Regions from separate parts of the Clostridium sp. YIM B02551 genome, predicted to be linked through region 1. Evidence: riboswitches for the same ligand, from Rfam matches in the RefSeq annotation. Region 1 holds a riboswitch; each other region holds the start of a gene.
What was found. A riboswitch is a leader RNA that binds a small molecule or an ion and turns the genes downstream of it on or off. The one in region 1 is predicted to bind S-adenosylmethionine.
Positions count from the first base shown of each region.

Region 2: linked by a shared signal. The riboswitch ahead of L1S47_RS13715 (PLP-dependent aspartate aminotransferase family protein) and the one ahead of L1S47_RS03325 (methionine ABC transporter ATP-binding protein) in region 1 are both predicted to bind S-adenosylmethionine.
Region 3: linked by a shared signal. The riboswitch ahead of L1S47_RS14095 (O-acetylhomoserine aminocarboxypropyltransferase/cysteine synthase family protein) and the one ahead of L1S47_RS03325 (methionine ABC transporter ATP-binding protein) in region 1 are both predicted to bind S-adenosylmethionine.
Region 4: linked by a shared signal. The riboswitch ahead of metF (methylenetetrahydrofolate reductase [NAD(P)H]) and the one ahead of L1S47_RS03325 (methionine ABC transporter ATP-binding protein) in region 1 are both predicted to bind S-adenosylmethionine.

Region 1 is NZ_JAKGTF010000002.1:134,877-143,239, reverse strand. Features, by position in the region: gene yhbY (ribosome assembly RNA-binding protein YhbY) at 10-312, shown strand; gene nadD (nicotinate-nucleotide adenylyltransferase) at 312-935, shown strand; gene yqeK (bis(5'-nucleosyl)-tetraphosphatase (symmetrical) YqeK) at 953-1,534, shown strand; gene L1S47_RS03350 (LCP family protein) at 1,536-2,798, shown strand; gene L1S47_RS03345 (RluA family pseudouridine synthase) at 2,824-3,717, shown strand; gene L1S47_RS03340 (D-alanyl-D-alanine carboxypeptidase family protein) at 3,748-5,022, opposite strand; gene L1S47_RS03335 (ComEA family DNA-binding protein) at 5,144-5,770, shown strand; gene L1S47_RS03330 (DUF350 domain-containing protein) at 5,850-6,053, shown strand; SAM riboswitch class I at 6,219-6,335, shown strand; gene L1S47_RS03325 (methionine ABC transporter ATP-binding protein) at 6,428-7,390, shown strand; gene L1S47_RS03320 (methionine ABC transporter permease) at 7,391-8,032, shown strand; gene L1S47_RS03315 (MetQ/NlpA family ABC transporter substrate-binding protein) at 8,066-8,363, shown strand, end outside.
Region 2 is NZ_JAKGTF010000010.1:203,171-211,533, forward strand. Features, by position in the region: gene L1S47_RS13705 (MFS transporter) at 1-160, opposite strand, end outside; gene L1S47_RS13710 (PLP-dependent aspartate aminotransferase family protein) at 258-1,391, opposite strand; gene L1S47_RS13715 (PLP-dependent aspartate aminotransferase family protein) at 1,397-2,557, opposite strand; SAM riboswitch class I at 2,643-2,759, opposite strand; gene L1S47_RS13720 (lactate utilization protein) at 2,859-3,500, opposite strand; gene L1S47_RS13725 (SEC-C metal-binding domain-containing protein) at 3,599-4,102, opposite strand; gene L1S47_RS13730 (CxxH/CxxC protein) at 4,217-4,375, opposite strand; gene L1S47_RS13735 (MBL fold metallo-hydrolase) at 4,392-5,183, opposite strand; gene L1S47_RS13740 (UDP-N-acetylglucosamine 1-carboxyvinyltransferase) at 5,201-6,463, opposite strand; gene L1S47_RS13745 (DUF1540 domain-containing protein) at 6,811-6,972, opposite strand; gene L1S47_RS13750 (2'-5' RNA ligase family protein) at 7,103-7,651, shown strand; gene L1S47_RS13755 (dUTP diphosphatase) at 7,788-8,264, shown strand.
Region 3 is NZ_JAKGTF010000011.1:60,493-67,786, reverse strand. Features, by position in the region: gene thrS (threonine--tRNA ligase) at 1-1,688, shown strand, start outside; gene L1S47_RS14100 (homoserine dehydrogenase) at 1,730-2,941, opposite strand; gene L1S47_RS14095 (O-acetylhomoserine aminocarboxypropyltransferase/cysteine synthase family protein) at 2,996-4,273, opposite strand; SAM riboswitch class I at 4,431-4,564, opposite strand; gene L1S47_RS14090 (5-formyltetrahydrofolate cyclo-ligase) at 4,656-5,222, opposite strand; gene L1S47_RS14085 (ABC transporter ATP-binding protein) at 5,259-5,918, opposite strand; gene L1S47_RS14080 (ABC transporter permease) at 5,933-6,685, opposite strand; gene L1S47_RS14075 (ABC transporter substrate-binding protein) at 6,660-7,294, opposite strand, start outside.
Region 4 is NZ_JAKGTF010000003.1:45,415-53,777, forward strand. Features, by position in the region: gene def (peptide deformylase) at 1-388, opposite strand, end outside; gene L1S47_RS04450 (hypothetical protein) at 553-1,275, opposite strand; gene L1S47_RS04455 (hypothetical protein) at 1,442-1,591, opposite strand; gene L1S47_RS04460 (helix-turn-helix transcriptional regulator) at 1,762-1,992, shown strand; gene L1S47_RS04465 (hypothetical protein) at 1,985-2,491, shown strand; gene L1S47_RS04470 (S-ribosylhomocysteine lyase) at 2,538-2,993, opposite strand; gene metF (methylenetetrahydrofolate reductase [NAD(P)H]) at 3,007-3,894, opposite strand; SAM riboswitch class I at 3,973-4,082, opposite strand; gene L1S47_RS04480 (hypothetical protein) at 4,184-4,750, shown strand; gene L1S47_RS04485 (MalY/PatB family protein) at 4,810-5,949, opposite strand; gene L1S47_RS04490 (MraY family glycosyltransferase) at 6,039-6,992, opposite strand; gene L1S47_RS04495 (hypothetical protein) at 7,388-7,594, shown strand; gene L1S47_RS04500 (V-type ATP synthase subunit D) at 7,674-8,315, opposite strand; gene L1S47_RS04505 (V-type ATP synthase subunit B) at 8,319-8,363, opposite strand, start outside.

The sequences.
Region 1 (8,363 bases):
AATGATAGCATGATTACAAGTAAACAAAGAGCTTATTTAAGATCTCTTTCAAATAACTTAGAAGTAATTTTTCAGGTTGGAAAAAATGGAATAGAGGATACATTTATAAAACAAGTTGAAGATGCTTTAGAAGCAAGAGAACTTATTAAAATAAAGGTATTAGAAAATTCAGGTTTAGATGCTAGAGAAGCTTCAGATATTATTTGTGAAAGAATAGGTTGTGAAGGTGTTCAGGCAATAGGAAGTAAGATCGTGCTTTTTAAACAGAGTACTAAAAAGCCTAAAATAGAGTTACCAGTTAAGAGTAAATAATGAAGAAGATTGGATTAATGGGGGGGACTTTTGATCCCCCGCATAAAGGCCATATTTATATTGCTCAGGAGGCATACAAGAAGTTACACTTGGATAGTGTAATTTTTATGCCTGCTGGGAATCCACCTCACAAAACCTATAAGAAGATTACTAATGAAAAAGATAGATATGAAATGGTAAAGTTAGCTATAGCTGATTATGAACATTTTGAGGTTTCTGACTATGAAATTAGTAAACAGACATTGAGCTACACGTTTCTGACATTAAAGCATTTAAAGGAAGAAAGAGAAAAGTGTGAGCTTTTTTTTATAGCTGGAGCAGATAGTTTAGTAACATTTGAATCATGGCGTAATATAGAAGAAATACTAAATTTAGCAACATTGGTCATATTTACAAGGCCAGGATATCCAAAAGATGAAGTTATTAAGTCAAAAAATGAAATAGAAGAAAAATACCATCATTCTGTTATTTTGATGGATTTAATAGAGCAGGATATATCTTCCTCATATATTAGGGAAGCGTTAGAAGAAGGAAAAAAAGTAACTGAATATTTAAACTCAGATGTATATGAATATATAAGAGCAAATGGATTATATAATGCCACTAGAAATATATTCTTATAATGCAAGGGGGACAATTTATGTGGAGTAAAGAACAAATCCTTCAATATTTAAAAGAAAACTTGAAAGAGAGTAGATATAATCACACTTTAGGTGTTGTAGATATGGCAAAAAGGCTGGCTGACATTAATGGAGTTGACCAGGAAAGGGCAGAGTTAGCTGCATTAATCCATGATTGTGCGAAAAATTTACACATTGATGAGTTGTTTAAAATATTGCAGGATAATTCTATAGAAGTAGATGAAATTGAACGTATTTCTCCACAACTTTTACATGGTAAGGTTGGTGCTGTACTAGGAGAAAAGCTTATGAATATAAGTGATAAAGAAATTCTAAGTGCAGTTAAATATCATACTACAGGTAAATCTAATATGAGCACCTTGGAAAAAATAATATATATTGCTGACTATATAGAGCCTAATAGAAACTTTGATGGGGTAGATAAGCTTAGAGAAATCACCCTTGAAAACCTTGATAGGGGAGTTTTAGGAGGTATTGATAATACACTAGTATATATAATTAAAAATGGAGGGTTAATTCATCCCAATACAGTAGAGGCAAGAAATTACCTAATTAATACACTTAAGGAAGTGAATAAATAGTATGGATGGGGAAAATATAAATGCACCAAGTAACAATAGGAAAAAGAAAAAAAGAAACAAAAGAAAAAGAACTATTGTGATTTTAAGTATTCTATCCATTCTAATTACATTTATAGTTATAGTTGCAGTTTATTTATTTGCAACATTAGGAAAGTTTAATAGTGCTGGTGGTGTAGATGTTGCAGCAGAAGATGTTGGATCAAAAGATCCAGTAAATATTTTAGTTTTAGGTTTGGATATAGGAGATCCATCTCAACCTAATAATGAAGCAATAAAGAGAACTGATACGATTATGCTTTTTCACTATGAGCCGGATAAAAAACAAGGAACCTTAGTATCTGTTCCTAGAGATATGCTTATAAAGGTTAACAACAAAAATCAAAAAATAAATGCAGCTTATGCCTTAGGTGGAGATAAGTTAATTAAAAAAGAAGTTGAAAACTTCTTAGGCATTAATGTAAATTATATAGTTAAAATAGATTACGAGGGATTTAGATCAGTAATTGATGCCATTGGTGGTATTGACATGGAAATAGAAAGAAATATGAATTATGATGACCCTGCACAAAATCTTCATATTCACTTCAAAAAAGGTGAAACGGTACATCTAGATGGTCAAAAAGCAGAAGAATTTTTTAGGTGGAGAAAAAATAATGATGGAACTGGTTTTGCAAATGGAGATTTGGACAGAATAGAAAGCCAACATAAGTTTATTAATAAGATTGTAGAAAAGTGTACTTCACCTAGTATTATTATGAACTTTAAACCTTTATTAGATACATTGCCTAAGTATATAAAGACAAATATGTCAGGAAGTAAGATGATTTCTTATGGATTAAGTTTAAAGGGATTAGATAAAAGCAAACTAACAATGGTGACATTAAACGGAACCCCTAAAACAATTAATGGGCAAGATTATCTAGTATATAATAAGAATAATAATAAGGATGTAATTTCAGCCTTAAGTGGTTCGCAAACAGCTAAGGATTCAGTAACTAAAAAGGATTTAAAAATTAAGGTTCTAAATGGAACAAAGAAAACTGGCCTTGCAGGGAGTTTAGCAACTGAACTTGAATCTAAAGGGTATACTAAAATTGATAAAGGAAATTATACAGAGATAAGTAAATCTGTAATTAAAACTAATGATAATAATATAGGAGATCTAATATCCCAGGATACAGGAATTGATAATATAAAAGAATTAACTGATGATAATCAAGGATACGATGCAGTTATTATTTTGGGAGGAGATTTCAAAAAATAGATTATCAAGAGATAAGTGAGGAAAAATGAGTAAAATAGAGAAGATTGTTCCGGAAGAATACCATAAATATAAGATAAGAGAATTCCTAAAGGAAGAATTAGGATTATCAACTAGATTGATTAGAGGAGCGGCTATAGATAAAAGAATACTAGTAAATGATAAGGCAGTTAAAATGAACTATGTTATATCTAGAGGTGAAAAAATAGTTATAGATTTAAATAAAAATGAAACTCAAAATATAGAGCCTGAAGATATAGATATAGACATTGTTTATGAAGATGAGGATATACTTGTTCTAAATAAAAAACCATTTATGGTAGTGCATCCAACTAGAAGTCATTTTAGTGGAACATTATCTAATGGGGTAATGTATTATTTCAAGAAAACAAATCAAAATTGCATTGTTAGATTAGTAAGTAGATTAGATATGAATACATCAGGATTAATAATTATAGCCAAAAATCAATATGCACATATGCAGTTATCTAATGAAATGAGAGAAGAGCATTTTCAAAAGAGGTATTTAACTTTAGTTCATGGTAATTTAAAAGAAAAACAAGGGACTATAAATGTACCAATATATAGAGAGAATGAGGATACTATTAAGAGAGTTGTTGACGATAGAGGACAAGAAAGTATAACACACTACAAGGTTGTTGAAAGCTACAAAAATGCAGAATTAGTTGAATGTCTTCTTGAAACCGGAAGAACTCATCAAATAAGAGTTCATTTAAGTTATTTAGGGCATCCTATATTCGGGGATGTTTTGTATGGAACTGAAGATGAAGAATTTATAAATAGGCAAGCACTACATGCTTATGGATTAGACTTTCATAGTCCAAGAACAAGGACGGAATTGAGTCTTAGGGCTGAACTACCTGATGATATGAAATTATTAATAGAAAAGCTCAAAAAATAATGAAAACAGATGGAGTACCATCTGTTTTTTTTAATCAAGTTTGTTTATTATATCTGAATATCTAGATTTAATCTTTCTTTTTTTTACACGAGCTCTATATCTTATTAAGGAAAAACCTAAAAATATTGCAACTACACCACCAGCGGCAAGCTCAGGTTTCATTTCTTTAAGCTTATCACTAAAACTCTTTTGCACAGGTTTTATTTCTCTTGATTCTCCAGCACTTAAACGGATATTTTGATATTTCTGACCATTTACTGAAACAGATGCTGATAATACTTCTTGCCCACTAGTGAAGGAAAGGTTTGATAAATCCTTATTTTCGATATCTAGTGATTTTGTAATTGAGCTTTCATCACCTTTCTTACACACATATGATATATCATCTGAAGCGAGTAACGGCATTGTAGTAGAATCATTAAAAGTATAATCAGATAACTTTTCACCTTTTGAATATAGTTTTACGAGACTGAAGTTATTGAATCCATATTCAAATAAGTTCTTTGCCTCTCTAAAATAATTATCTTTGCTTGATGAGTAAAGAAATGTTGCAACTAATCTTTGACCATCTTTTTCAGCAACAGCAGTATATGTATGTTTTGATGGAGTTGTATATCCGCATTTACCAGTGAGTGCATATTGATAAAAATATCTATTGTTTTTCATAATTAATTCATTTTTATTATCTGCCCAGTGGTTTTCCCCGTTTATATTAGATGCAGGAAATTCATATGCAGGTGTTCTAGAAATATCAATAAAAGTTTGATTCTTTGACACTTCTCTCATAATAAGTGACAAATCATAAGCTGTTGTCTTGTGACCATCTTCATAAAGTCCAGATGGATTTACAAAAGTAGTATTATTTGCACCTAATTCTTTAGCTGTTTTATTCATAAGCTCAACAAAAGCCTCACTTGAGCCAGAGACATGCTCAGCTAGTGCTTCAGCGCAATCATTAGCTGAAAGTAAGAGCATTCCGTATAATAAATCCTTAACGGTAAATACTTCACCCTCAATTAGACCGATTCGTGTTCCATCAACTGCAGTAGCACTTTTGGTTATGGTAACTTTTTCATCTAGCTTTGAATTTCTTAAAACTAATAAAGCAGTCATTACTTTTGTCGTAGAAGCTGGTGCAAGTGATTTCTCACTATTCTTACTGTATAGAATTTTTCCTGTAGTTGCATCCATTAGTACAACACCATCAGCTTCTAAATCAGGAACAGAAGGAGCTGCGCTTACATTTTTATTAAATATTAATGTAAAAGAAATCATCAATAGTAAAAAATAAGAAATTTTTCTCATAATATCCCCCATTATGTCATATTTCATAAAAATAAGTATAACAAAAATGTGGTCAAATTACTATATAAATGAGGAGTTTTTGTCAATAATTAATTATATATTAAAATTTAAGGAGGAAAACATGAGAATTACAAGGAAAGAAAAACTAATAGGAATCGTAATACTATTAATAGTTCTAACCTTAATTGCTGGAATATATACATATATAAATATTCCAAAGCCTTTATCAGATAAAGAAGTAGAAAATATGTTTGTAGAAGAAGATTCAAAAGACAATAAAACTACAACTACGGCTAAAAATAATGGTGGGAATATAGTTGTTGAAATAAAAGGAGAAATTAAAAGACCAGAAGTATATATAATGGAGAAAGGATCGATTATTAAAGATTTAATCTCAGAAGCTGGTGGGTTAACAGAGAAAGCCGATACAAAGAATATAAATTTAGCCAAAGAGCTTCAAAATCATGAGTGTATAGTCATAGGAAATATAGATAATAAGGCTCAGGGGAGTGAAGGTTCATTATCGTCTTCGTCGTTATCTGGAAAATCTCAAGATGGAATAATTAATATCAATACTGCAACAGAAGCTGAATTAGATACATTGCCAGGTGTTGGTAAAGTAATGGCAGGAAAAATAATAGAATACAGAGAAAAAAATGGAGGGTTTAAATCTATTGAGGAACTCAAAAAAATTGATAGAGTTGGTGAAGGAACGTTTGATAAATTGAAGGATAAAATTTCAATATAGAGATATATAATAAAAAAGCCTAGAAATTGGAAAGGATTTATATTAGAATTAAATTATATTATTCTAAGGGGGAGTATTTATGGACGTATTAGTAAATGTTGGTTTGAGTGTCTTATTTGGACTTGTTGGTATAGTTATTATGATGGTTGGATATATTATTTTTGACAAAATAATACCAGCAGATTTTAATAAAGAGCTAGAAAAGGGAAATTTAGCGGTAGCTATTGTGGTTGCTGGACTATTAATATCTATAGCTATAATTGTCTCAAAAGTAATAGCATAAACATAATAAACATAAAAATGAAAGTTTTAAAAATTTAAAGGTATTCATTTATAAAATTTAAAAATTTCGCTAAAAAATTAAAAATATCTAAAAAATTAAACATTTCTTATTGCATTTAATTAATATTTATATTATAGTAATAGCAGACAAATTAATATTAACGAATTCTTATCGTGAGCGGTGGAGGGACTGGCCCTGTGAAGCCCGGCAACCAACATAGGTTTCATTTAACTTGTGTATGGTGCTAATTCCTGCAGTTATTTTTTAACTGAGAGATAAGGGAGTAAATTGCAGTGGCTATTTTTCAGCGCTTGGGTTTATTCCCAAGCGCTTTTTATTTATCCGGATAACAAAGGACGCGTGGAGGTAGCTAAATGATTCAAATTAAAGGCTTAAGCAAAAGTTTTAATGAAACAGAAGTTCTTAAAGATATTAAATTAAATATTGAAGAAGGACAAATTTATGGTCTTATAGGCCACTCTGGAGCAGGAAAATCTACTCTATTAAGATGCATCAATGGATTAGAAACTTATGACTCTGGAAGTTTAACTGTTATGGGACAAGAAGTCTCAGAACTTTCAACTAAGGAAATTAGGGAATTTAGAAAAAACTTGGGGATGATATTTCAAAACTTCAATTTGTTACAAACAAAAAATGTATTTGACAATGTAGCACTTCCTTTAGAAGTTTGGGGATACAATAAAGCAGATATTAAAGAAAAAGTATATAGACTATTAGATTTAGTAGGGCTTAGTGATAAGGAAAAGAGTAAGCCATCTCAATTAAGTGGGGGTCAAAAACAAAGAGTTGCGATTGCAAGAGCGTTGGTGTTAGATCCTAAGATACTATTATGTGATGAGGCAACATCAGCACTAGATCCTAAGATGACAAAGGATATTCTATCATTATTGTTGAAAATCAATAAGGAACTAGGAATTACAATAGTAGTTGTTACTCACCAAATGGAAGTAGTTAAAGAAATATGTGAAAAAGTTGCGCTACTAGAAGGTGGAGTAATTAGAGCAGAAGGAAATGCAGAAGAATTATTCTTAAGACCTGGACTAAGCTTAAAGAAATTCTTAGGAGAAGAAGAAGAAGAAACCCTTCCTGATGTTGGGGTAAATATCAGACTATTCTTCCCAAGAGATTTAAGTGAAAATTCATTAATTACAAAGATGGCAAGAGAACTTAATATAGACTTTTCTATAGTATGGGGTAAACTTGAAAAATTTAGAGATGATGTATTAGGCAGCTTAGTTATAAATGTAAATAATGAATATAAAGAAAAAGTAGTTGAATACTTAAAGAATGAAAATATCAGCTGGGAGGTGCTATAAATGTGGGAAAGTATATTATTACCTGCAATTGAAGAAACACTTATAATGACGTTTTTTTCTACATTATTTGCAATAATAATTGGATTTATTCCAGCAATTATAATGATAATTACTGCACCTGATGGACTTAAACCCAATAAGGTTATATACAGTATATTAGACGGAATAATTAACATATTAAGAAGTTTACCATTTATTATTTTAATGGTAGTACTAGTGCCATTTACTAGAACTATAGTTGGGACAACTATAGGAATTAAGGGGGCTATTGTTCCATTAACTATATCAGCAGCACCTTTTGTTTCAAGAGTTATTGAGTCAGCACTTAGAGAGGTTGATAAGGGAGTAATTGAAGCAGCAAGATCTTTTGGTGCTAGCAATACACAAATAATTTTCAAGGTAATGCTTAAAGAAGCTATGCCAAGTATAATTTTAGGTATCACTTTAACAATTATAAGCATTGTAGGATACTCTGCTATGGCAGGTGCAATAGGAGGCGGAGGCCTTGGAAGTGCAGCTATTAATTATGGATATAATAGATTTGATAATCAGATAATGTTCTATACAGTAGTGGTATTAATTGTATTTGTTCAAGTATTACAAAGCTTAGGTAATTATATTTATAAGAAACAGGTAAAATAGATATATGATTTATAAAAACAAGGAGGACTTATTATGAAAAAAAGAGGATTATTATCATTAGTATTAGTAGGCGCTTTAGCATTAAGTCTAGCAGCTTGTGGAAAAAAGGCTGATGATAAAACTATAACAATTGGAGTTACACCAAAACCACATGAAGAAATAGTGAATGCTATTAAGCCATTAGTTGAAAAACAAGGATATACTTTGAAGATTGTTGAATTCAATGATTATAATACACCAAATACAGCACTTAATGACAAGGAATTAGATGCAAACTTCTTCCAACATCAACCATACTTAGATGAAGTAATGAAGAATAAAGGATATAAGT
Region 2 (8,363 bases), on a different contig from region 1:
CCCATCCAATTGATGCCATACTAACTGATAACTTCTTAGCCATAACTGGCAATGCAACATTTACAATACTACTATCTAATGTTGACATAAAAGTTAGTAACACTGTAGTAAATAATATCGTCCATCGTCTCTTATATACTGCATTATTTGTTTGCTCCATATATATTCTCCTTCATATGTTTGATCTATAATAAGCCTAAAAACAGAGACTCAAATTTTATTGAATCTCTGTTTTTAGTATTTTATCATAACTTAGATTATATTATAGCTTTACTAAAACTTTCAACTAAATCTTCAAATTCTTCAAGTCCAACTGATACCCTAATTAATGTATCGCTTACTCCAAGTGCTTCTCTCTCTTCTCTTGGAATTGCTGCATGAGACATCTTAGCAGGATATGAAACTATAGTTTCTACTCCTCCTAATGATACTGCAAAAGCTGCATTTTCAATATTATTTAAGAAATATTTTGTTTGTTCTAAAGTCTTAAACTTAAAAGAAAGCACTGCCCCTGCTCCTGATGCTTGAGAAAAGTGTATTTCTTTTCCTGGATGTCCTTCTATTCCTGGATAATAAACCTCTTCAACTTGTTCTTTTTCCTTTAACCACTTAGCTAGTTTACCAGCTGTTTCTTGATGAACATCTAATCTTACCTTTAAGGTTTTAATTCCCCTAAGTAATAACCAGCAATCCTGTGGTCCTAATATAGCCCCGAAAGAATTTTGAATTGCATATATTCTATCTGCTAACTCCTTATTTTTTGCTACTGCTAAACCACCAACTACATCACTATGCCCGCCTATAAATTTAGTTGCACTATGTACCACAATATCTGCTCCTAAGTCTAAAGGTTTTTGAAGATATGGTGACATAAAAGTATTATCTACTATAACAAGTATGTCCTTTTCTTTTGCTATTGAGATAGCTCCCTTTAAATCAGTTATCTTCAGTAATGGATTTGAAGGTGTTTCTAAAAATATTGCTTTTGTATTTTCTTTAATAGCCTTTCTTATATTATCTACATTAGAAGCATCTACAAAAGTAAATTCTATATTGAATCTGCTTAAAACTTTAGTAGTTATTCTATAAGTTCCCCCATAAACATCTTCACAAATTACTATGTGATCTCCTGCAGAAAATATTGATAAAACTGACGAAGTAGCTGCCATTCCTGATGAAAAGGCAAACCCTTTATATCCATTTTCAAGCTGTGCTATAGTATTTTCTAAAGCTTCCCTTGTAGGATTCCCACTTCTTGAATAATCATATTTCCCAAAGTTATCGATATCTCTTTGATGATAAGTTGATGCTTGATATATTGGTATACTTAATGCCCCAGTTTCTTCATCTATTTCGTTGCCATTATGAATTAATTTTGTTCCAAATCTCATTTATATCACCCCAACGCATATTCTAAATCTTCAATTAAATCATTAACATTCTCAATTCCAACTGAAAGTCTAAGAAGTGTTTTTGTTACCCCAAGTTTTTCTTTTATTTCATCTGGAACCTCTGCATGTGTCTGAGTTTGAGGATATGTAATCAAACTCTCTACTCCCCCCAAGCTTTCTGCAAAAGTTATAACCTTTACTTTCTTTAATACCTTTGCTACATCCTCAACGCTTTTAACTTTAAATGAAATCATTGCTCCAAAGCCTGTAGCTTGCTTTTTAGATATTTCATATCCCTTAGATTCTGGGAGCCCCACATAAAATACCTCTTCTATCTTTGGATTCTTCTTTAAGAATTCTGCGATTTTTATAGCATTTTCCTGACTTTTCTCCATTCTTATATGAAGAGTCTTAATACCTCTTAATAAAAGCCATGAATCAAATGGTGATAATGTTGCCCCAGTAGATTTATGATAAAATCTTAGTTTTTCATCTATTTCCTCATCATTAGTAGCTATGAAGCCTGCTAGTGTATCATTGTGTCCTCCCAAAAATTTAGTTCCACTATGGACTACAATATCAGCTCCTAAGTTTAATGGTTTTTGGAAATATGGCGTTAAAAACGTATTATCTACTATTACCTTAAGTCCCTTTTCTTTTGCTATTTCAACTATTGCTTTTATATCAGCAACCTTCATCATAGGATTTGATGGAGTTTCAACAAAAATTGCTTTAGTATTTTCTTTTATATTATTTATTACATCCTTTAGATCTGTAGTATCAACAAATGTATGTTGAATTCCAAATGGTTCATAAATATCTCTAAATAGCCTAAAAGTACCTCCATATAAATCATCTGAAACTATAATATGATCTCCTGCCTTAAACAAATTAATTATAGCGGTTATGGCTGCTACCCCTGTAGAAAAACCAATGCCCCATTTAGCTCCTTCTAACTTAGCAACCGTACTCTCTACTTCTTCTCTCGTTGGATTCTGAAGTCTAGAATAATCATATCCAGTACTCTCATTTAAACCCCCATGTTTAAATGTAGCTGTTTGATAAATTGGAAAACTTATTGACCCTGTTAATGGATCAAAGCCTTTATCTCCATGTACTGCTGTCGTTTCAAATCTTAATACGTTTTTTTCACACTCTCCACACATATATAATGCCCCCTTAATATTTTTGGAAAATAAAAAATGCCAGAGAATAAACCCTGACATTGTGATAAACAGCAACAGAAATCTATTCTCATCTACCAGTTAATTAAAACTGCAGGAATTAGCACCAATACATAAGTTAAATGGAACCTACGCTGGTTGCTGGGCTTCATAGGGCCAGTCCCTCCACCTCTCGTGATAAGATTATAAAATTATTATTTAATTTATAAGTATTATATACACCTTTTGGTTTTTTTGTCAAACCTTTTTTAGAAATCCTAAAATATATATCTTGAATTCTATCCTAATATCCAAGCTCTTCATTTAGGAAAATTACGTGAATTCTATCCTTATTCCCTTGGCTTTTTATCACTGTATATTCTCTACAGAGTCTATCTGGAGATTTACAATCCATGCAATAACCAACTCTTGCGCAAGGTGTAGCCTTATTAAGCCTTTTAGCATTTGCTGGAGCTGAAACTGTTCTGTTTCTCTTTATTGCCTCATCTAAGTCCTTAACTATTTTATTAATTCCTGCTACTATTATTACCTTATCTGGTCCATATAACATCGCAGCTACCCTATTACCATTTCCGTCAACATTATATATTTCACCACTTTCAGTTATTGCATTGGAGCTAGCAAAATATGCATCACTAAAAAATGATTGTCTAAATATATTTTTTATTTCTTCTCCTGTTAAGCCTTCCTTATATCTATCTAAAAAATCATATCTACCACTTCTTAAGTGTTCTATTATTCCAGTTTCAAAAAGTGTCATTGACCCACCACAAGCTACTTTTGAACCTTCTTTAACAATTTCCTTGATTTTATCAATTAACTCTTCCTTAGAATTTACAAGGTACCCATTAATATTGTTTTTATTTAATGCATCAATTACTCTCTCAATTTTTTTCTCTTTAACATAGCTTATATTACTATCCATAACTATCACCCTCCTAATGATATTATTATAACACCAAAATAAATCCAAAAAAAATAAGAAATCCCTTTAAGGATTCCTTATTTATAATTACCTTTATGTTATTTTCCTGCTCCACAGCATTTCTTATATTTCTTTCCGCTTCCGCATGGGCAAGGATCATTTCTTCCTATTTTATTTTCATTTCTTACTGTTTTAGAATCTTTGTATTTTCTAGCTATTTCTTCTCTCTTTTCAACAGAGAAAATTCCATCCCATTGTGGTAACTCATACAAATATTCAGCCTTAGCATCTAACATATTAAAGTATAAGTTTTCAAAATCTATGTCAAAATTTAATTCTTCTTCTGCAGTAATTTTTTCTAAATCAAATGGAGTCTTTAAACTATCATTAATACCATCTACAAATCCCATTACAAACTCATTAGATGCATTAAATTCTTTAGCTAAAGCTTCTATACTTAGTTTGGCTACTTCATTATGATTAGCTAGTAACTTTCTGTATATTCTAGTTTCTATATCGCTATATTCTTCCCAAAAAGCTTCTTCTCCTCTTGTTTTAACGTATTCCACAACCATATCGGTCCATTGTTTGTAAAGACTCATTTTATCTTCTCCTCTTCCTTAATTATGTTTATTATAGGACTTTTATAAACTTAATCAACTGCTCCGATCAAAATCCTATGAAAAATTATACTAAAGCTTATATGTAATAGCAAGTTATCCCTGTTTTTCCAAAGAATAGCTAGCATCTTTTTTACAAAAACTACATATTCCTTCTTGAACTTTCTCCAAGATTGGAAATGTTTCTTTCTCTACAATGAATTCGTCTAAAGCTTCATCTATATGTTCCTCACAAGCTAATATTTTATTATCCATATAGTTTTCTCTCCTTTTAGAATTCTATATAATTACTAGGTCTATGTCTTTCAGCAATTGCAACTCCAAGATCTACATTTACCTTAATGTTGTTTTCATTAAGCACATTAATTACTGTTTGATATGCTAAATCAGGGTGATTATTTGTATTACTTAAGTGACCTAAAAATAAATTCTTGAGTTTTCCATTAGAAAATAAATCTACTATCGCTTTGCCACAATCTTCATTTGATAAATGGCCTATTTCACTTAAAATTCTTCTTTTTAGAACATAGGGATATGGTCCATACTTTAACATCTCAATATCATGATTGCTTTCTAGTAGTATTACCTCAGAATCTCTTATATTATCCCTTATTTCCTCTGTAAATGTTCCAAAGTCAGTTGCCACACTAGCTTGCTTTCCTTTAGAAAAGAAGGTATATCCAACTGGTCCTGCTGCATCATGTGGAATATTAAATGACTTAACACTAATATCCTTTATTTCTACAGTAGTTCGCTTGTCCATCACTCTTATATTATGTTCTTTTATTTTTCCTAAACCAGACTCCATTGCACACCAAGTAGAATCATTTGCGTAGATTGGAATATCATATTTTCTAGATATTACTCCAACCCCTTTAATATGATCTGTGTGCTCATGGGTTATAAATATCCCATCTAATTCTTTTGGACTTTGCCCTATGGATTCAAGAGCTTCATCTATCTTTTTTCCTGGAAGACCTGCATCTACCAAGATTTTTGCATTTTCTGAACCAACGAAAATTGAGTTTCCGCTGCTCCCACTATACAGTGAACAAAAAATCATCTCTTGTTCCCCCAATTTTATTCAGTTTCTATTCTTGTTATTTGGGCTCCTAGTGCTTTAAATTTTTCTTCAATATGAGGATACCCTCTATCTATATGTTCTATACTTAATATTTCTGTTTTTCCCTCTGCTATTAATCCTGCAATAACCATAGCTGCTCCAGCTCTAAGGTCTGTTGCTTTAGTTATAGCTCCTGTTAATTTCTTAACTCCATCTATAATTGCAGTTCTTCCTTCAACCTTTATATTTGCTCCCATTTTCTTAAGCTCATCTATATGCTTATGTCTGCTTTCCCATATAGATTCTGTAATGATACTTCTTCCAGCTACTGAACTTAATAAAGTTGACATTGGTTGCTGAACATCTGTTGGGAATCCTGGGTATGGTGCAGTTTTTATATTTACACCTTTTAACGGTCCCTCTACATAAACTCTTACTGAATCGTCACCCTCTTCTACCTTAGCACCCATCTCAATAAGTTTTGCTGAAATAGACTCTAAGTGCTTAGGAATAACATTCTTTACCAATACATCTCCTTCTGTAGCAACAGCTGCAATCATAAATGTACCAGCTTCAATTTGGTCCGGTATAACACTATAGTTACATCCCTTAAGTGAGTCTACCCCCTTAATTCTTATAACATCTGTTCCCGCACCCTTAACATCTGCTCCCATGGAATTCAGGAAATTCGCCACATCAACAACATGTGGTTCCTTAGCAACATTTTCAAGCACAGTAGTTCCCTCTGCTAATGTTGCTGCTATCATAACATTAATAGTAGCTCCAACACTTACAACATCAAAAAATATGTTGGCTCCTTTTAAATTTTCCGCTTTTACTCTAACTGCTCCATGTTCTATAGTTACGTCAGCACCTAATGCTTCAAATCCTTTTATATGTTGGTCAATAGGTCTTACTCCTATAGGGCATCCCCCTGGAAGGTCAACTTTTGCTTCTTTAAATCTTGCTAAAAGTGCACCAATAAAATAGTAAGAAGCTCTCATTCTTCTCACATCTTCTGTGCATGCATCTACGCTTGCAATTGTTGTTGCATCTATTTCTAATGTATTTCTATCAATTTTATTTACAGAACAACCTAATCCCTTAAGTATTCTTTCTAAACAATGTACGTCCTCTATGTCAGGTATATTATCGATTAAACATTTATTTTCACTAGCTAAAATGGCAGCTGGTAGAATGGCAACCGCAGCATTTTTGGCACCATTAATCTCAACTTCTCCTCTTAAGGAAATGCCTCCCTCTATAACTAATCTTTCCATTTATATTCACCCTTACTAAATTATTTATAATATAATTTTAAAGTTCCCAAATTCAAAATAATTATCCATTTTTTCCATCAATTTCATATATTTAAGTAATTATTAATTATTTAGTGCTTATTTAAATATATCCATTAGTTTTCATTATAACATAAACAGAGAATATTTAAATAATTTTTTAGTGGTTTTTTTTAGTAATTTGTTGGGTTTAAGAACATTTTAGCAATATTTAATTTTTACGGAGGATATTTAATTAATATTATTAAAAACAAATTTATTTTATTAATGAGTTTTCATAACTATTCTAAAAAGTAAAAAAATCGAACCGCTAGGTTCGATTTTAATTATTAATAATTAGCTTCAAAGCTTCCACAATCAGTACATTCTGTTGTAGTAGCCTTCATTTCATGTTTTACTACTTGTATTTGATTTAAAGTGCAATAATCATCGTCTTTACAATGATATTTACATTCTTCTACTGTACATCCAATGCTTTCATTATGATCCATTAGTTAATCCCTCCTTTCACTCAAAAATAGTATTGTTCTTAAGAAATTTTTTTATACTAGTTTTACTTTGTAAAAATGTGATATAATCTATAGAAATGATGAAATTATTTACAATGAGTGAGGGTATAGAATGAGGTATTATCTAGTAGCATTATTTGATGATGAGTCATATAAACAAATTGAACCTATCCAAAAGAGTATTTCTAAAAAGCATAGGTTATACAAAAATCTTCCTACGCTTCATATAACTTTGGAAATTATTGAAGACCCAAATATTGAAAAGTTAGATGCAGTTTTAACAAAAATTATAAATCCATATAAGAGATTTAAGGTAGAACTTAAGGATATAATTTGTTTTAATGAACCTCATAAGTCTGTTAATCTTAAGGTGGAGAAAAAAGGATATATAAGTAGATTATCTAGAAACATAAATGATACACTAAAACTCCATGGTTTTAATGTTAGAGATAATATTGAATATTGGGATCTTCACGTATCATTAGCAAATTCAAACTTCGCTCAAAGAGAATGGAAAAAGAATGAGTATGAATTAGCTTGTAGTACTGCAAAGACTCAAGGATTCTACGATATGGCTAAAATTGATAGAATCGAATTATGGAAGCCAGTAAATAATAAAAAAGAAATGGTTATAAAATCTTATAAGTTGAAGACTTATTAATATAAGTTTTGATAAATTTGAAAAAAATTTTTCTGAAAATTCCGTGTATTCGTTTTCCCCTTCTTTTCAATATTGAAAAGATTATGTACAATATAGAAAGCAGGTTTTGCTAAGTTGAAACGGGGGAGTAAATATTATGAATTTACAAAAGTTTTTTAATGCACAAGAAGAAGCAAACAATAAGTTAATAATAAATGAAAAGCTTAGTGATTATCAATTAACAGCTAGAAGATTCTTAGCTCTTCATACAAAAATCAGCGAATTAGCAAATGAAACTAAATGCTTTAAGTTTTGGAAAGATTCTCAAGAAGAACTTATATCAAGAGAAAATGTTATGGTTAAATACATTAAATGTTTAAGTTGTATATTAAACATCGGTTTAGATAAAAAATATTCCGACTTAGAAGATATAGAAATTAGACCTAATGACTATTGCTTAAGTGATCAGTTTTTAAATATTCTTATAGATCTTAACGACTTAATAATTTCTCCCTCACAAGATCATTATAAAACACTCATTGAGGATTTTGTAAGCATCGGCATAAGTTTAGGCTATTCGGAAAAGATTATAGAAGATATGTTTTTTTCAGATATTTACAGCCTATCAAGATAGAATATACATATAACTTAATAGACGATTGAAGGCTAAGGAATATAAAAAGTTTTCCTTAGCCTTTTATATTTAGAGATTTTTTGTGGAATAATACTCTTG
Region 3 (7,294 bases), on a different contig from region 1:
AAAGATTATATCCTAATGTTAAACTTGCTATTGGTCCTTCAATTGAAAATGGATTCTATTATGATTTTGATAAAGAAAATAATTTCTCTCAAGATGATTTAGATAAAATTGAAAAAGAAATGAGCAAAATAGCAAAAGAAGATTTACAAATAGAGAGATTCGAACTTCCTAGAGCAGAAGCTTTAAAATTAATGGAAGAGAAAAATGAACCATACAAGGTAGAATTAATAAATGATTTACCAGAGGATTCTATAATTTCTTTCTATAAGCAAGGTGAATTTGTAGATTTATGTGCAGGTCCTCATTTAATGTCTACTAAGACAATAAAGGCTATAAAAATCCTTAGATCTGCTGGTGCTTACTGGAGAGGTGATGAAAAAAATAAGATGCTTTCTAGAGTATACGGAACATCTTTCACTAAAAAATCTGATTTAGATGCTCACCTTGAAGCACTTGAAGAAGCAAAGAGAAGGGATCATAATAAACTTGGTAGAGAACTTGGTTTATTCACTACTAATGAGAGAGTTGGTCAAGGACTTCCACTATTAATGCCTAAGGGTGCTAAAATTGTTCAAATTCTTCAAAGATGGATTGAAGATGAAGAAGAAAAAAGAGGTTATGTATTAACAAAAACTCCACTTATGGCTAAAAGCGATCTTTATAAAGTTTCAGGACACTGGGATCATTATAAAGAAGGTATGTTTGTTCTTGGAGATGAGGAAAAGGATGATGAGGTTTTTGCTTTAAGACCAATGACTTGCCCGTTCCAATACACTATTTATAATGCTGAACAACATAGCTATAGAGATCTTCCTATTAGATATGCTGAAACTTCTACTCTATTTAGAAATGAAGCTTCTGGTGAAATGCACGGTTTAATAAGAGTAAGACAATTCACTTTAGCTGATGGTCACTTAGTAGTTAGACCTGATCAATTAGAAGAAGAATTCAAAGGTGTTGTAGATTTAATAAAATATGTTATGACTACTTTAGGCATCCAAGATGATATCACTTATAGATTTTCTAAGTGGGATCCAAACAACAAAGAAAAATATATTGATAATCCAACTGCTTGGGAAGAAACTCAAAATATAATGAGAGATATTCTTAATCATCTTCAAATAGACTACACTGAGGCTGATGATGAAGCTGCTTTCTATGGGCCAAAGCTTGATATTCAATTCAAAAACGTTCATGGTAAAGAAGACACTATCATAACTGTTCAAATTGATTTTGCTCTTGCAGAAAGATTTGGAATGACTTATGTAGATAAAGATGGTAACAAGAAACTTCCATTTATAATTCATAGAAGTTCAATAGGTTGTTATGAAAGAACTTTAGCTATGTTAATAGAAAAATATGCTGGTGCTCTACCAACTTGGTTATCTCCAGTTCAAGCTAAGATACTTCCTATTTCTGATAAATATAACGATTATGCTGATGAAGTTGCTAAAAACTTAAGAGATAAAGGTATAAGAGTTGAGGCTGATTATAGAGCTGAAAAAATAGGTTATAAAATAAGAGAAGCTAGACTTGAAAGAGTTCCATACATCCTAATTGTTGGAGAAAAAGAAGAAGCAAATAAAGAAGTTTCTGTTAGAAGTAGAAAAAATGGAGAAGAGGGTGCTATTTCTTTAGAAGAGTTCAAGGTTAGAATAGTTAAAGAAGTAGATGAAAAAAGCATTTAATTCCATTATTAGAAAAGAAGAGACATGTGTCTCTTCTTTTTTTATGATACTTTGGGAAGTCTAGTATATGAATTTATTTTCCCTTCTTTAATTAATGTATTTAATAGCTTAATAATTTCTACTTCACTTTCTATTTCTAAGTAAAATGCTATTTCATCTTTTCTTTCACCAACTAATTGAGCTTTATTAAACTTCTCCCTAACAGCCTTTATGGCACTTCTCTTATCATTAGTTTTCATTCTTATAAGTAGTGAAGATTTGTCATAAGTCGTTTCCTTTATAATCACTTCTTCTTCATATTTTGTAGGGAGTTCCCCTCTTCCCTTTATTATATCTAAAATATCACTATATACAGCTGACGCAGTAGGTAACATTCCTGCACCTTTTCCAGTAAAGCTTACATCCCCAACTGCATCACCATGAAAAATAACTCCATTTACTTCATCATTTATTTGTGAGAATAAACTATCACCATCAATCAGTGCTGGTTCTACTGATGCATATACTTCATTTCTAACTTTTTTACTTACCGCAATTAACTTTATCTGATAACCAAGCTCCTTAGCATATATAAAGTCCTGTCTTTCTAATTCAGTAATTCCTTTGGTATTTATATCTTTCCAAGATATCTTTTTCTTGTAGGCTAAGGTTGATAATATTGCTAATTTTCTAGCTGCATCATATCCCATAACATCTGACTCTGGATTAGCTTCTGCAAATCCTTGCTTTTGAGCCTCTCTTAATGCTTTACTATAGCATAGGTTTTCTCTACTCATCTTAGTTAATATAAAATTTGTAGTTCCATTCAATATACCTGTTATGCTTTTTATTTCATTTCCTTCCAAAGATTCAAGCAAAGGCTTAAGTAATGGGATGCCTCCGCCTACTGAAGCTTCGAATTTTAGATTTACATCTTTTCTTCTTGCAAGGTCAATTAGCTTTCCCCCATACTCAGCTATTAAATCCTTATTTGCAGTTACAACATTTCGCCCTAAGCTTAAAGCCCTTTTCACAAATTCATATGCTGGATTTATTCCACCCATCACCTCAACAACTATATCAGTTTCTTTGCTAAAAAATTCTTCTGTATCTGCTGTTAGAATCTCACTAAATTTTTTATTTTTATGCTTTTCAAGGTTTCTTACCAAAATAGATACTACTTCTATATTCTCTAATTTATCTTTATTCTTTTCTAATAATTCAATTAATCCTGTTCCTACCACTCCATATCCTAATAAAGATATCCTAACCATTATAATATAGCCCTCCGTACAATTACTTATATAAAACGTTCATTTTTATAGAAATTATAGTGAATTTAAAGCCTGCTCAAAATCTCTTATTAAATCCTCAGTATCTTCAATACCAACAGAGATTCTTAAAAGATCTGGACTTACTCCACTTGCCTTTTGCTCCTCCTCTGAAAGCTGAGCATGAGTTGTACTTGCAGGGTGTAAAATATAAGTTCTTGCATCTCCTAAATTAACAACTAGTGTTGCAATTTCTAAGTTTTTGATAAGCTTCTTCCCTTCTTCTACTCCTCCTTTAATACCAAATGTAAGTACTCCACTCGCTCCACCCTTAAGGTATTTTTGAGCTCTTTCATATTGGGAGTTTCCCTCTAAGTATGGATAGTTAACCCAAGCAACTTTCGGATGAGCTCCTAAAAATTCTGCTAACTTTAGTGCATTTAAGGAATGTCTTTCCATTCTTAAATGTAGAGTTTCTAGTCCTAAATTAGTTAAAAATGCATTAAACGGGCTAGGTGACGCCCCTAAATCTCTTAATAACGTTACTCTTGCCTTAACTGCATATGCAGCCTTTCCAAAGGCTTCAATATATTTTATACCATGATAACTTGAATCAGGTTCTGTGAATTCTGGAAATTTTCCATTTGCCCAATCAAAATTTCCTCCATCTACTATAATTCCCCCAACTGCAACAGCATGACCATCTGAATATTTAGTTGTAGAGTGAACAACTACATTAGCTCCAAATTCAAAAGGATTGCACAAATATGGTGATGGTACTGTATTATCTACAATTAATGGTACCCCTATTTTTTTAGCTACTCTAGAAAACTTATCTAAATCTAATATATTCAAACCTGGATTCCCTATTATTTCTCCATATATAGCTTTTGTATTCTCTTTTGCTAAGGCTAGTATTTCCTCTTCACTTGCTTCAGTATCTACAAATGTGACTTCAATACCGAATTTTCTTAAGTTAATATTGAATAAATTAAATGTTCCTCCATAAAGAGCTGATGTTGATATAATATGGTCTCCTGCCTTGGCTATATTGGCTATTGCATAAAATATAGCTGCTTGGCCCGATGAGGTTGCTACTGCTGCAACTCCTCCTTGTAGTGCCGCATACTTTTCTTCATAGGCAGCTATAGTTGGATTACTTATTCTAGTATAAAGATGCCCTTCAGCTTCTAACCCGAATAGTTTTGCAACATGATCAGGATCTCCTTGTTGATAGCTAGTACTTTGAAATATTGGTAAAACTCTTGGTTCACCTGGATTCGGCTTATACCCTCCTTGTACCGCAATTGTTCCCAAACTAAAATTTTTACTCATTAAAAAAAGCCCCCTTTTTATTATCAGGTGGCCTCTTACCAAACATAAACAACTATCATCGTTACTGCTGCTTATCTTATAATAAAAAAGCTATTTCTACTATAAGATAAGTAGAAATAGCTAATAGAGCATAGTTAAATACGCAAAATTACTCTTTCTCTTATCTATCAGGATAACCAGAAATCAACTAAAAATTTCTGTACCTGCAGGATTTAGCACAATTCTAACTTAATGAATGTTAGCTGTTGCTAGGTTTCATAGGGCCAGTCCCTCCACCATTCTTGATAAAAGACCATCGATTATTTAATTAATTATATTATAATGGTAAAAAAATAAAATGCAACTATTTTTTTGAAAAATATTGCATTTCTATATTAATTATTTATAGAGTTTTACAATCAATTATTTCGTTCTCCGTGATAATATAATTAACTTTAATATCAAAGCTTTCTTGAGGTAATTCTTCTAAAACTTGAAGTGAAAATGCAAGTACTACTTTAGGAATATTTGGATTAGCTTTTTCTAAAAACTTATCATAATATCCTCCACCATAGCCTATTCTTTCCCCATTCTTTGTAAATGCTACTCCTGGCATTATTATTAAATCTAACTCTTCATCAAGTTCCTCATTAGATTCAGGTTCTAATATCCCCCAAAATCCAGGTTTCAATTCATCTATAGATTTTATTCTAATTACTTTCATTTCTTTATTTTTATTATCGATCTTAGGAACATAAACTCTTTTATTTTTTTCTAAAGCATCCTTGATTAAATTCATTGTATCAACTTCGTTTCCAAAACCCACAAAAATAAAAATACTGTTTGATAAATTATATAAATTAAAATTCACTAAAAATTCTTTAATTTTAATGTCGTATATTTTTTTTATGTCTGCATCAAGTAAATCTCTTATTTTAATTATATTTTCTCTAATTAGTTTTTTCTCCATAATTCAATCCTCATCTTTATGCTATTACGTGTTTAATTAGTCCTTTTCAACTATTTCTAGTATTTCTTTTTTAGATATGTTACTATTCACTTTTCTTTTAATTTTAGTTGGCTTATCAGTTAATATATAAATTTCATCTCCAAGTTCTAAGCATTCATCTATGTCATGAGTTACAAAAATCACAGTCTTTTTTTCTTCACTTTGGATAGTTTTAAAATCTCTTATAAGTTTATTTTTATTTTTAATATCTAGGGTTTTAAATGGCTCATCCATGATAATTATTTCTCCACCATAAGATAGTGCCCTTGCAAGACTAACTCTTTGTTTCATTCCCCCACTTAACTCTTTAGGATAGAAATTTAAATATTTATCTATCCCCATCATGGAAGTATACTTATAAATTAATTCTTTTCGCTCTTCTATTTTATACTTCTTTTTAAGAACAATTTCTATATTATCCTTAGTTTTAAGCCAAGGTATTAATCTATCTTCTTGAAAAACGAAACTTATTTCCTTTTCATCAAAGCCAGATACATTTCCCTGGTAATCCTTATCTATCCCAGAAATTATATTTAACAACGTACTTTTTCCACAGCCAGATGGTCCTAATATACATGTAATCTTTCCTTCTTGAAACTTCATAGAAATATCATCTAAGACTCGTAAATTGCCAAATTCTTTTATTACGTTTTCCAAATAAAAATCAACCATTAATTAAAAGTCCTCCATCTTTTAGTCATTAGTTTAATTATAGATTCTATAAATAAAACAAAAACAACTAAAATTACTATCCAACTAAAAACACCTGCAGTATTTAACTGCATTTTTTCCATTTGAATACTTGTCCCAACTCCATAGTTAGGTTGTCCTAGCACTTCCCCACCTATAACCATTTTTAAACATAATCCTATCACGGATGAAAGTACCCCAAAAACGCTTTTAGCCATACTTGGAATATAAATATATCTAATACTATCTGTTATTCCTACCTTGTACACCTTTGTCATAGAAATTACGCTCTTATCTATATCAACAATTCCTTGAATAACGGCTTCATAAATAACTGGAAATACAACGATTGAAGCAAGTAAAATAGGTGCCTTTTCATTTGTAAGCCAAATTAGAGCGAGTACAATTATTGCCATAGTAGGGACAGTCTCTAAAAGTGCCATGGTAGGCTGTAATATCTCAAGTATTTTCTTATTTAAAGCTGCAATTATTCCTACAATTGAAGCAAAAATTAAAGAAATTACAAATCCCAATATACACCTTTGTAATGTTGCCATTAATGTATAAATAAATGACTTATCACTAACTATAATCTCTAATGAATCTAGAGTTTCCCTTGGAGAAGGTAATATAATTGGATTGCTTAATATATTACTAACAATCCACCATACTAATATTAGTAATGCCGTTCCAATTAGCATATATTTTTTATTCTTTATAATATGCATTATCATCTGGTATTTTTTCTCCTATTGTCTTTGGCGCATTTTCCATTAGCACCTTAAAATAAATATCATAATCTTTCTTTAAAGTCTCTGCATCTGAAAATTTAATATTTGCTCTTTTTAATGCTTGAGATAAGTCTTCCTTTTTAACACCGATTCCTAGTTCCTCAACATAATCTCCTAGTTCCTTTGGATTAGTATTAACCCACTCACAGCTTTCTTTATATAAATCAATAAATTTATCAACTGAAGTTTTATTATCCTTTGCTACTTGATTTTTTACTATTAAGGAACTTTGAGGATACCCATTTTCTGAGGAATTTAATTTTTTCCACTCTTCATTTAAATCAAGCAATATTTTAGTGTCTGATTTTTTCTTTAATATTGTTGTAAGCATTGGTTCTGGTACTACGGCTGTTTTAACTTTTCCTGTTAAAAAATTTGGAGCAAGTTCTGTAGAACCGTTAAGATAATTAAATTTAACATCACTATCTGCATTCAGTCCTTTTTCCTTCAAGATATATCTTAATACTATATCTGGAGTAAGCCCTTTACCTATTGTTGTTAATTCTTTGCCTCTTAAATCTGAAATATTATTAATATTTTCATCTGTAATTG
Region 4 (8,363 bases), on a different contig from region 1:
ATCTTGCTAAAAATCCTTCTGCTTCATATTCCATTAGATTTCCATCTTCATCATAAGCTTGAACTACAACTCTAGTTGGTCTTTCAACTAACCCTTCATATCCAACATAACTTAAGCATCCCTCAGAATCAACTTCTTTACCCTCTTGTTCTAATATTTCTGGGTTTATAAGTACTACTGGTTCAGATTCTCCATCTCTTAAATCTATATATACTACTCTTTTATTTACTGCAATTTGTGGTGCTGCTAATCCTACCCCATCTACAGTTGCTAGAGTATCCCTTAAGTCTTCGATTAATTCATCAATTTCTTCATTTATTTCTTTTACAGGTTCACAAACCTTTTTTAAATGTTCATCACCTAGTTGCACAATTTTTCTAACTGCCATCACAATTCTCCTTTCGGTTATTTACAATACTATTATTGCATAAAATCATGATTTTTGCATTAACTTTATAAGAAAACTGTATAGCATTTTGTAGATTTAACTTTTCTCAATAAATAGTAAAGACCTTCATAATTTTCTATGAAGGTCTTTCTATATAATATTTATTATTTTCTTGTTTTATATATAACTATTAACCCAATAATAATAAATATTGCTGCTTTAATAAATACAGATATAGTATTAAATATATAATTATACCCAAAGTCTGCAAAGTAGAATCCTGCATTTTGAAGCGCCTGAGATATTCCAAAGAATACAAGTACTACTCCTACTATCTTAAAGAATAGCTTAAATTCTTTTGACTCTCCTTCAAAGAATCCAAAGCCTTTTCCTTCTCTAAGTGCGAGTAAATCTAAAACTGAAAACACTGATAGTAATAAAATCAATGTATTTACTAATTGCATATTTAAAAGTCCATTTATAAATATACCTGCTAGAAATGTAATAAATAACTTCATACCTTTATCAGTATATCCTTCATATATATGTCCAAAACCTGGGATAATTGAAAGTATTATTCCTAATAAATTTTTATTTCTTTGAGAGAAATTAGTTTCCTCTTCTAAATTAATAATTCCTCTATTTATATAGTCTGCTGACATAAATGCATCCACTGCTGAAAACACCCATACAATAAATGCAAAATGATCAAATAAATTGTTTATGCCTCCAAAAAAATTATAATTCCCAAATCCATGCTCTCTGCCACCAATGGATAAAACCATAGTACTTAATAAAAATATTATTCCTCTATTATAAAGCCCTAAATAAAAATGGCCTCCGCCTGGTAACAGGGAGTATATAAATGCCTTGCCCTTACTTTTCATACTTATTACCTCCTTTACTTTATATATTTATAATAGTTCTATTTTCTTAATAAAATTATATATATCACCTTAAGTTTTTCTTAATATAATATATGATACAAAAATCACACAGAATTATAGCCTAGGTAAACTAACTATTACCTAGGCTATAACTTATGTTCAAAAATTAAAAATGTGGATCTATTTCATCCCTTTGTATTCTTTTTAAATCTTTTAATCTTAAATGAGTTTCTTCCATTATTTTATCCCAACTCTCACCTGCTATTAGTTTTTCTTTTGCTATTTTATATAATTCTTTTTCCTTCTCATTAAGCATACAATCACTCCTTTATTATTTATCAGATTTATTTTTCTCAATAATTATAATTTTATAATTTAAAATTTAATGTTGTTTATAATGCACAAAATGTATTGTATATTTGACATTTTGAATTATATATAATACAATTTATTTATACCAATATTTAACTGGAGGTAATATACGAAATGGCTAAGCCTAAAATATTCAAAACTAATTTGAAGGTTTTAAGAGCTGAAAAAAATATAACACAAGAAAAGCTTGCCGAAGATATAGATGTGTCTAGAGGAACAATATTAGAAATTGAACGAGGCACTTTTAATCCATCATTAAAATTAGCTTTTAAAATAGCTCAATATTTTGATAAAAGAATTGATGATATCTTTGAATTATTACAGGAGGATATGGAAGATGAATAAGTATTTAGTAATCATAGGACTTGCAATTATTTGTATTATTGTTAACTTCGCTGTGGAATTATTTATTAAAGAAAAAGACGAGAGAGAAACCCAAGCTTTCCTTGACTCTCTTAAACTCACATGTATATTTACAATTTTTATTTTTGGACTAATTATAACTAATAAATTAATTCACTCTGTCCAAACATTTGACGTAAAAGAGATAGGCTGGATTCTTATTTCAAGTTCGCTTATTCTTTTATTAAGTTATCAAATAAAAACTAAAACCGATTTTAGTTTTCCTAAATTAATTAAAATAAACAAAACAAATAAAAACAGTATTAGGATATCTTTATATATATTTTCATTTTTATTTTTGGCTTTTGTTATCTTTGCAATATATATAAATAGCAATTCTTATGCTCTATACTTAAAAAGTATATTAGGAACTATAGCATATATTTCTGTTTCGATTGTGCTATATATATTAGCATTCTTAAAAAAGAATAAAATATTTTAAAATAAAAGACTTAAGGCATAATAAATACCTTAAGTCTTTATTTTATTTATTCACCAAAAACATTTAATGAAAAACCATTTTCTAAAACTTTTTTAGCATATTCTTTAGCACCAAAGAGTGATAAATCTTTATAGTTTCCACATTGAAATTCATTTCTTGCTGGAATTTCATCTGCAACTAATACTTTTTTAAGTGCCGCTTCTAAAGCTGGTTTAACTTCTGCTGGTTCTCTATCTCCCCAAACTATTAGATAAAATCCTGTTCTGCATCCCATTGGAGATAAATCAATTATTCCATCTAATTCTTCTCTTAATAGTCCTGCTAAAAGATGTTCTAATCCATGAATTGATGCAGTTGGGATAGCTTCCTTATTAGGTTGTGTAAATCTTAAATCGAATTTAGTAACCTTGTCTCCTAAACTACCATCTAAAGTCTTAGCCTTTCTAATATAAGGTGCCTTTACTATTCTATGATCTAATTCAAAACTTTCTACTTTTTCCATTTTGTTTCCTCCTTTAAATAACTGCCTTTTCATTTAAGGTATTAATTATAGTTCCTATATTCTCTGTTATTCTTCTTGCTACTAATGGATTATTCATGGTATATAAGTGTATACCCCTAACTCCTGATGATAATAGATCAACTATCTGCTCTACTGCATATGCTATTCCTGCATCTCTTAAAGCTTCAGGGTTATGCTCATATTTGTCCATCATTCTTAAGAATTTAGCTGGTAACTGTGCACCACAAAGGCTACTAATTCTCTCGATTTGCTTTTTATTCACTACTGGCATTATTCCTGCCTCAATAGGAACATTAATTCCTTCTTTATCTGCTCTCTCAAGAAAATTATAAAAGATTTCATTGTTAAAAAACAACTGATAAACTAAGTGTTCAGCACCATTATCTACCTTTTGCTTAAGTCTCTCTATATCAAGCTCTAAATTCCTGCATTCTATATGGCCTTCCGGATAACAAGCAGCACTAACCCCAAAATCTCCTTGATCTTTAATGTGTTTAACTAATTCATAAGCATATGAAAATTCCCCATTATTAGTTTGACCCATTGGAATATCTCCTCTAAGTGCAAGGATATTATTAATATTATTCTTCTTCAAGTCATTTAGAATATTATTGATATCTTCTTTTGTAGATCCAATGCACGTTAAGTGTGCAAGTGCCTCAATACCATATTTATTCTTTATTAGTGAAGATAATTGAGTAGTTTTATTATCTACAGTACTCCCACCAGCTCCGTAAGTTACTGATATAAAGTCTGGTTTTAATTCCCCAAGATTTTCTAGTGTTGTGTATATTGTTTCAAGTGAAGATGTAGTTTTAGGTGGAAAGATCTCAAAAGAATAAACTACCTTTCTACTTTCAAAAATATCCTTAATAAACATATAAATACCCCCTTAAAAAAATAAAAACCTAAAGGATATTACCTTTAGGTTTATATAACGCGATTTCCCCAAATAATATCCTTATCTTCCAGTTAAACACTGCAGGAATTAGCACCCACTAAGTCAAATGATAACTTATAGGTTGCTGGGTTTCATTGGGCCAGTCCCTCCACCACTCTAGATAAGTTTGAATAAATTATACACTATGATGGTAATATTGTAAATATTTTTTTATTACAATAATACTGATATAATATACTTATTACTTAACTACAGGAAGGGTTAATATATGAGCGAAAATAATAAACATAAAGGTACAGAAGGCACTAAAGGTTCAAAAAAAGTAAACATTAAACTACTATTAAACAGCTTTGCATTATTATCAATATTAATCATAGTTTATTTAGGTGGAGTTATGAGTGAAAGCGTTGCAACAGATACACCTATAGATTCTATTACAAAAACTACGTCTAAAAAATTCGATGATAAGTCTATAAAAGTTGATAAAATAATATCAACAAGCGATAATATAATTGGTTTTTATGAGTCCCAAAATTCAACTGGTATTATTGAATTTGATAGGCATAAATTCCTCTATAATAGGTTTGTTCCTACTAAACAATATGAGTCAACTACTAAAATTAATACTCAAACTATAGGAAAATACTTTATTGTATTTGGAGATTTTTCAAATACTAATGTTAGTAAAATCAAAATAACCTCAAATTCAAAAACAGAAGAGGCAGAAATATCAAATGGAAAAGATTTTGCAGTATTTAACCTTGCAAGCGAAAATTCAACTGCTACCTACGTGTTGATAGACAAAGATGGAAATACTATTTCTGAAATTAAATAACAGAAATATATGTCTAATTATAAAGGGAATTCAGTATTTACTGAGTTCCCTTTTTTAACTTAATCTGTTTTTTTATTTTCTTTTAAAGCTTTCTCAATTCTATCCATAGCCCTAACTAAAGTATCTCTTGTACATCCAAAGTTAAGCCTTAAAAATCCTTCCTCGCCAAAATCCTTTCCATCTGAAAGAATAACTTTAGCCTTTTTATATAGAAACTTATATGGATCCTTAATACCTGTTTCTCTAAAATCTATCCAAAGCAAATACGTTCCTTCCACCGGAGTTAATTTTAATTCTGGTAGTCTACTTTTAAATTCTCTCTCTAAAAATTCTAAATTACCTTTTAGATATTCTAGTAATTCTTTTCTCCAAGACTCTCCATTTTTATATGCTTCTTTACATACTACATAGTTTAAAACTCCTGGATGTGGCAGCAATCCTTCTGAAGCTCTTAGGAACTTATTTCTTAATTCTGTGTTTGGTATAACCCCAAAGGCTATTGGTATTCCCGGTAGGTTATATGTTTTTCCTGGACTCATAAGAGTTATGCCTTGAGATACTTTATCTCCTAGTGACACTAACGGTATGTGCTTTCCCTCAAATATAAGCTGACAATGTATTTCATCAGAACATAGGATTAGCCCATGCCTTTCACAAAATTCTGCTAAATCCCCTAACTCCTCTTTAGAAAAAACTCTTCCTACTGGATTATGTGGATTGCATAATATAAATAGTTTAGTATCTTCTCTTATTGATTTCTCCATTGCTTCAAAATCAAAAGTATATTTACCCTGTTCTCTCTTTAACGGAACTTCTATTACTTCTCTATTAACATTTACAGGTGCTTTTCTTATGTTAGGATATACAGGTGTATTTATCATTACAGAGCCATCAATCATTTGACATACTACATTTATAGTTGGCACAATACTTGGAAGCCACACTATCCAAGATTCTTTTATCTCTGTGTTATATTCTTTTTTAAAATATTCTACTATAGTTTCTACTAGCTCTTTATCAGGTTTCGTGTATCCAAATATACCATGCTCAATTCTATTTTTTAAAGCCTTTATTATGGGTTCTGGAGATTTAAAATCCATATCTGCAACCCACAATGGAATATAATCCTCTCCGTACTGGTCCCACTTATAGCAAGATGTATTAAACCTTTTTATATCTTCATTAAAATTAATTCTCATAGAAATTCCTCCCTTTAGATACTAAAATAGTCTTTTATATAAAATTAGAGTTGAGATTTTATATAAGTAAATCTCAACTCTAGCTATTTTTAAACTTTAACAAATAACAATACTATTGATATTATGCTTAAGCACATACTAATTGCACAAATATATAAAACTATTTGATTTGTAGTAAGTCCTTTTTCTTGAAGTCTAAAATGTATTTGGCTTCTATCTGCCTGATAAATAGGTTTGCCTTCCGCATATCTTTTAAATATTACAAATATGTTATCAAAGATTGGTACACCTAATGCTAATATTGGAATAATTAAGCTCATAACCGTAGCTTGTTTAAATGCTCCATCTAAAGCAATTATCCCTAGAATGAATCCTAAAAAGTTAGCACCTGAATCCCCCATAAATACTTTTGCTGGATGCCTATTATACTTTAAGAAACCTAAAATAGATCCAACTAATATAATACACATCATAGCTGATTCTGGTTGTCTCATGGCAAGTGCCACAACAAATAAAGTTGTTGAAGATATTGTAGACAAGCTGCCTGCAAGTCCATCCATACCATCAGACCAATTTATTACAGTAGTAACCCCAAATATCCATGTTATTGTAAGAATAAATTGAACCACCACATGCAATTCTACATATTGTCCATTAAAAGGATTTGTAAATCCACTAAAAGCTATTCCACTTCTATAAACTAAAATAGCAGCAAGTATTTGTACGATAAACCTAGGATATATAGGGAATTCTTTTCCTCTTGTTTTATAGAAATCGTCTATTAATCCAATTAATAGGATACATAGTGACGCTATAAAAACAGTAATCTTTTCCTTTGTAATAAAATCTCCTACAAACACAAAATACATAACGAAAAAGCCTATAAACATCCCAACTCCTCCGCAAAGAGGTATTGGTTCCTTATGTTTTTTTCTTTCAGTTGGTTTATCTAAAAAATCATATTTTACAAATAACTTCATTAAAACAGGAATAATCAAATAAACTATAAATACAGCACAAGCTAATGCTATTCCATACTTCATATATAATCTCCTTCTAGGGTGTTAACTAAATCTTAAGTATCAAAATATACACAAATAACCCCTTTATTACATAACTAATGATAATTATATCTTTTATTCTATTTATTATCAATATTCATCATTTTATTCTATTGTTAAAAAATTAAAATAATATTTAAATATTCTATGTTTTCACTAATAAATCTTATGTCACTCAAAATTATACAACTCTGTCATTAAAATAATACCACAGAACAAGTAAAAAAAGATAAAATATTAGTTACAAAATATCAACATAAACAAAGCCTCATACATGCGCGGTCTTTTTAGCATTTATTTGGTTTTTATTAATCTCATATATTTCTCTAATAAATAATTTATAATTAACTGAACATACTAGGTGTGGAGGTGTTTTTATGAAAAAGAGTAATACAACTAAAAAGGATAAAACACTTGCTTCCCCAGCAACAACTGATTCGCTTGGAACATCTACTTCTGCTAATCTAAACGTTGGATTAGCTGGACCAGATGGTGACGATAGTACTTCACTTTTCCCCAGTTTTCATGAGGATAAAAACTGGTCTTCAAAAACTACATCAATTGATACAGATGACGACGATTAAAATTTACTTATTATCCGCACCTTCATATATTTTAGTTAATAAAAAAGTAGCAGAATAAATTATTCTACTACTTTTTTATTTATGCTTTTTGCTCTAACATAGCTTTTACTTTCATAAGTCTTGTTAAAGCACTTCTCTCATTTTCATCAAGTTTCATTCTTATATATTTTATTGTCTCTTCTAGTTCTGGTATTGTCATGAACTCAAGCGCATTAACTCTTCTTCTTGTTTTCTCAATTTCATCTGCCATAAGCTGGCAGCTCTTCTCTACTTCAGCTAGTTCAAGAAGCTTTGGTAAAATATCATACAGTCCTTTTATGGAGTCGTCTAGTTCGGAAGATGTACTTGCAAAACCATAAGGATATATACTTCCTGAATCACCTTCTAATTCTCGTTTAAAATTCATAACAGGAACATTTACACTCATGATATTTTTGCTTCCTACTTCCACGGATATACTCTCTTTTGGATAAGCAACAGCTTCTTCCAAAAATTCTGAACTCATAAGTGCTCTTGCCATTACAAAATCCTTTAAAGCACCATGTAATTCTTTTTCTACTTCTTTTCTTAGATTATTATTATGCTTTACCATGCTTATAAACTGCCTCATCAGCTCATCTTGTTTATCTTTTAAAAGCTTGTGTCCTCTAATTGCAGTAACGAGTCTCTTCTTTAGCTTAGTTAGTTCCATTCTGGTAGGATTGACATTTAATCTTGCCATAGATTACTCTTCCTCTCCCACGCTCATATACTTTTCAAGGTATTCATC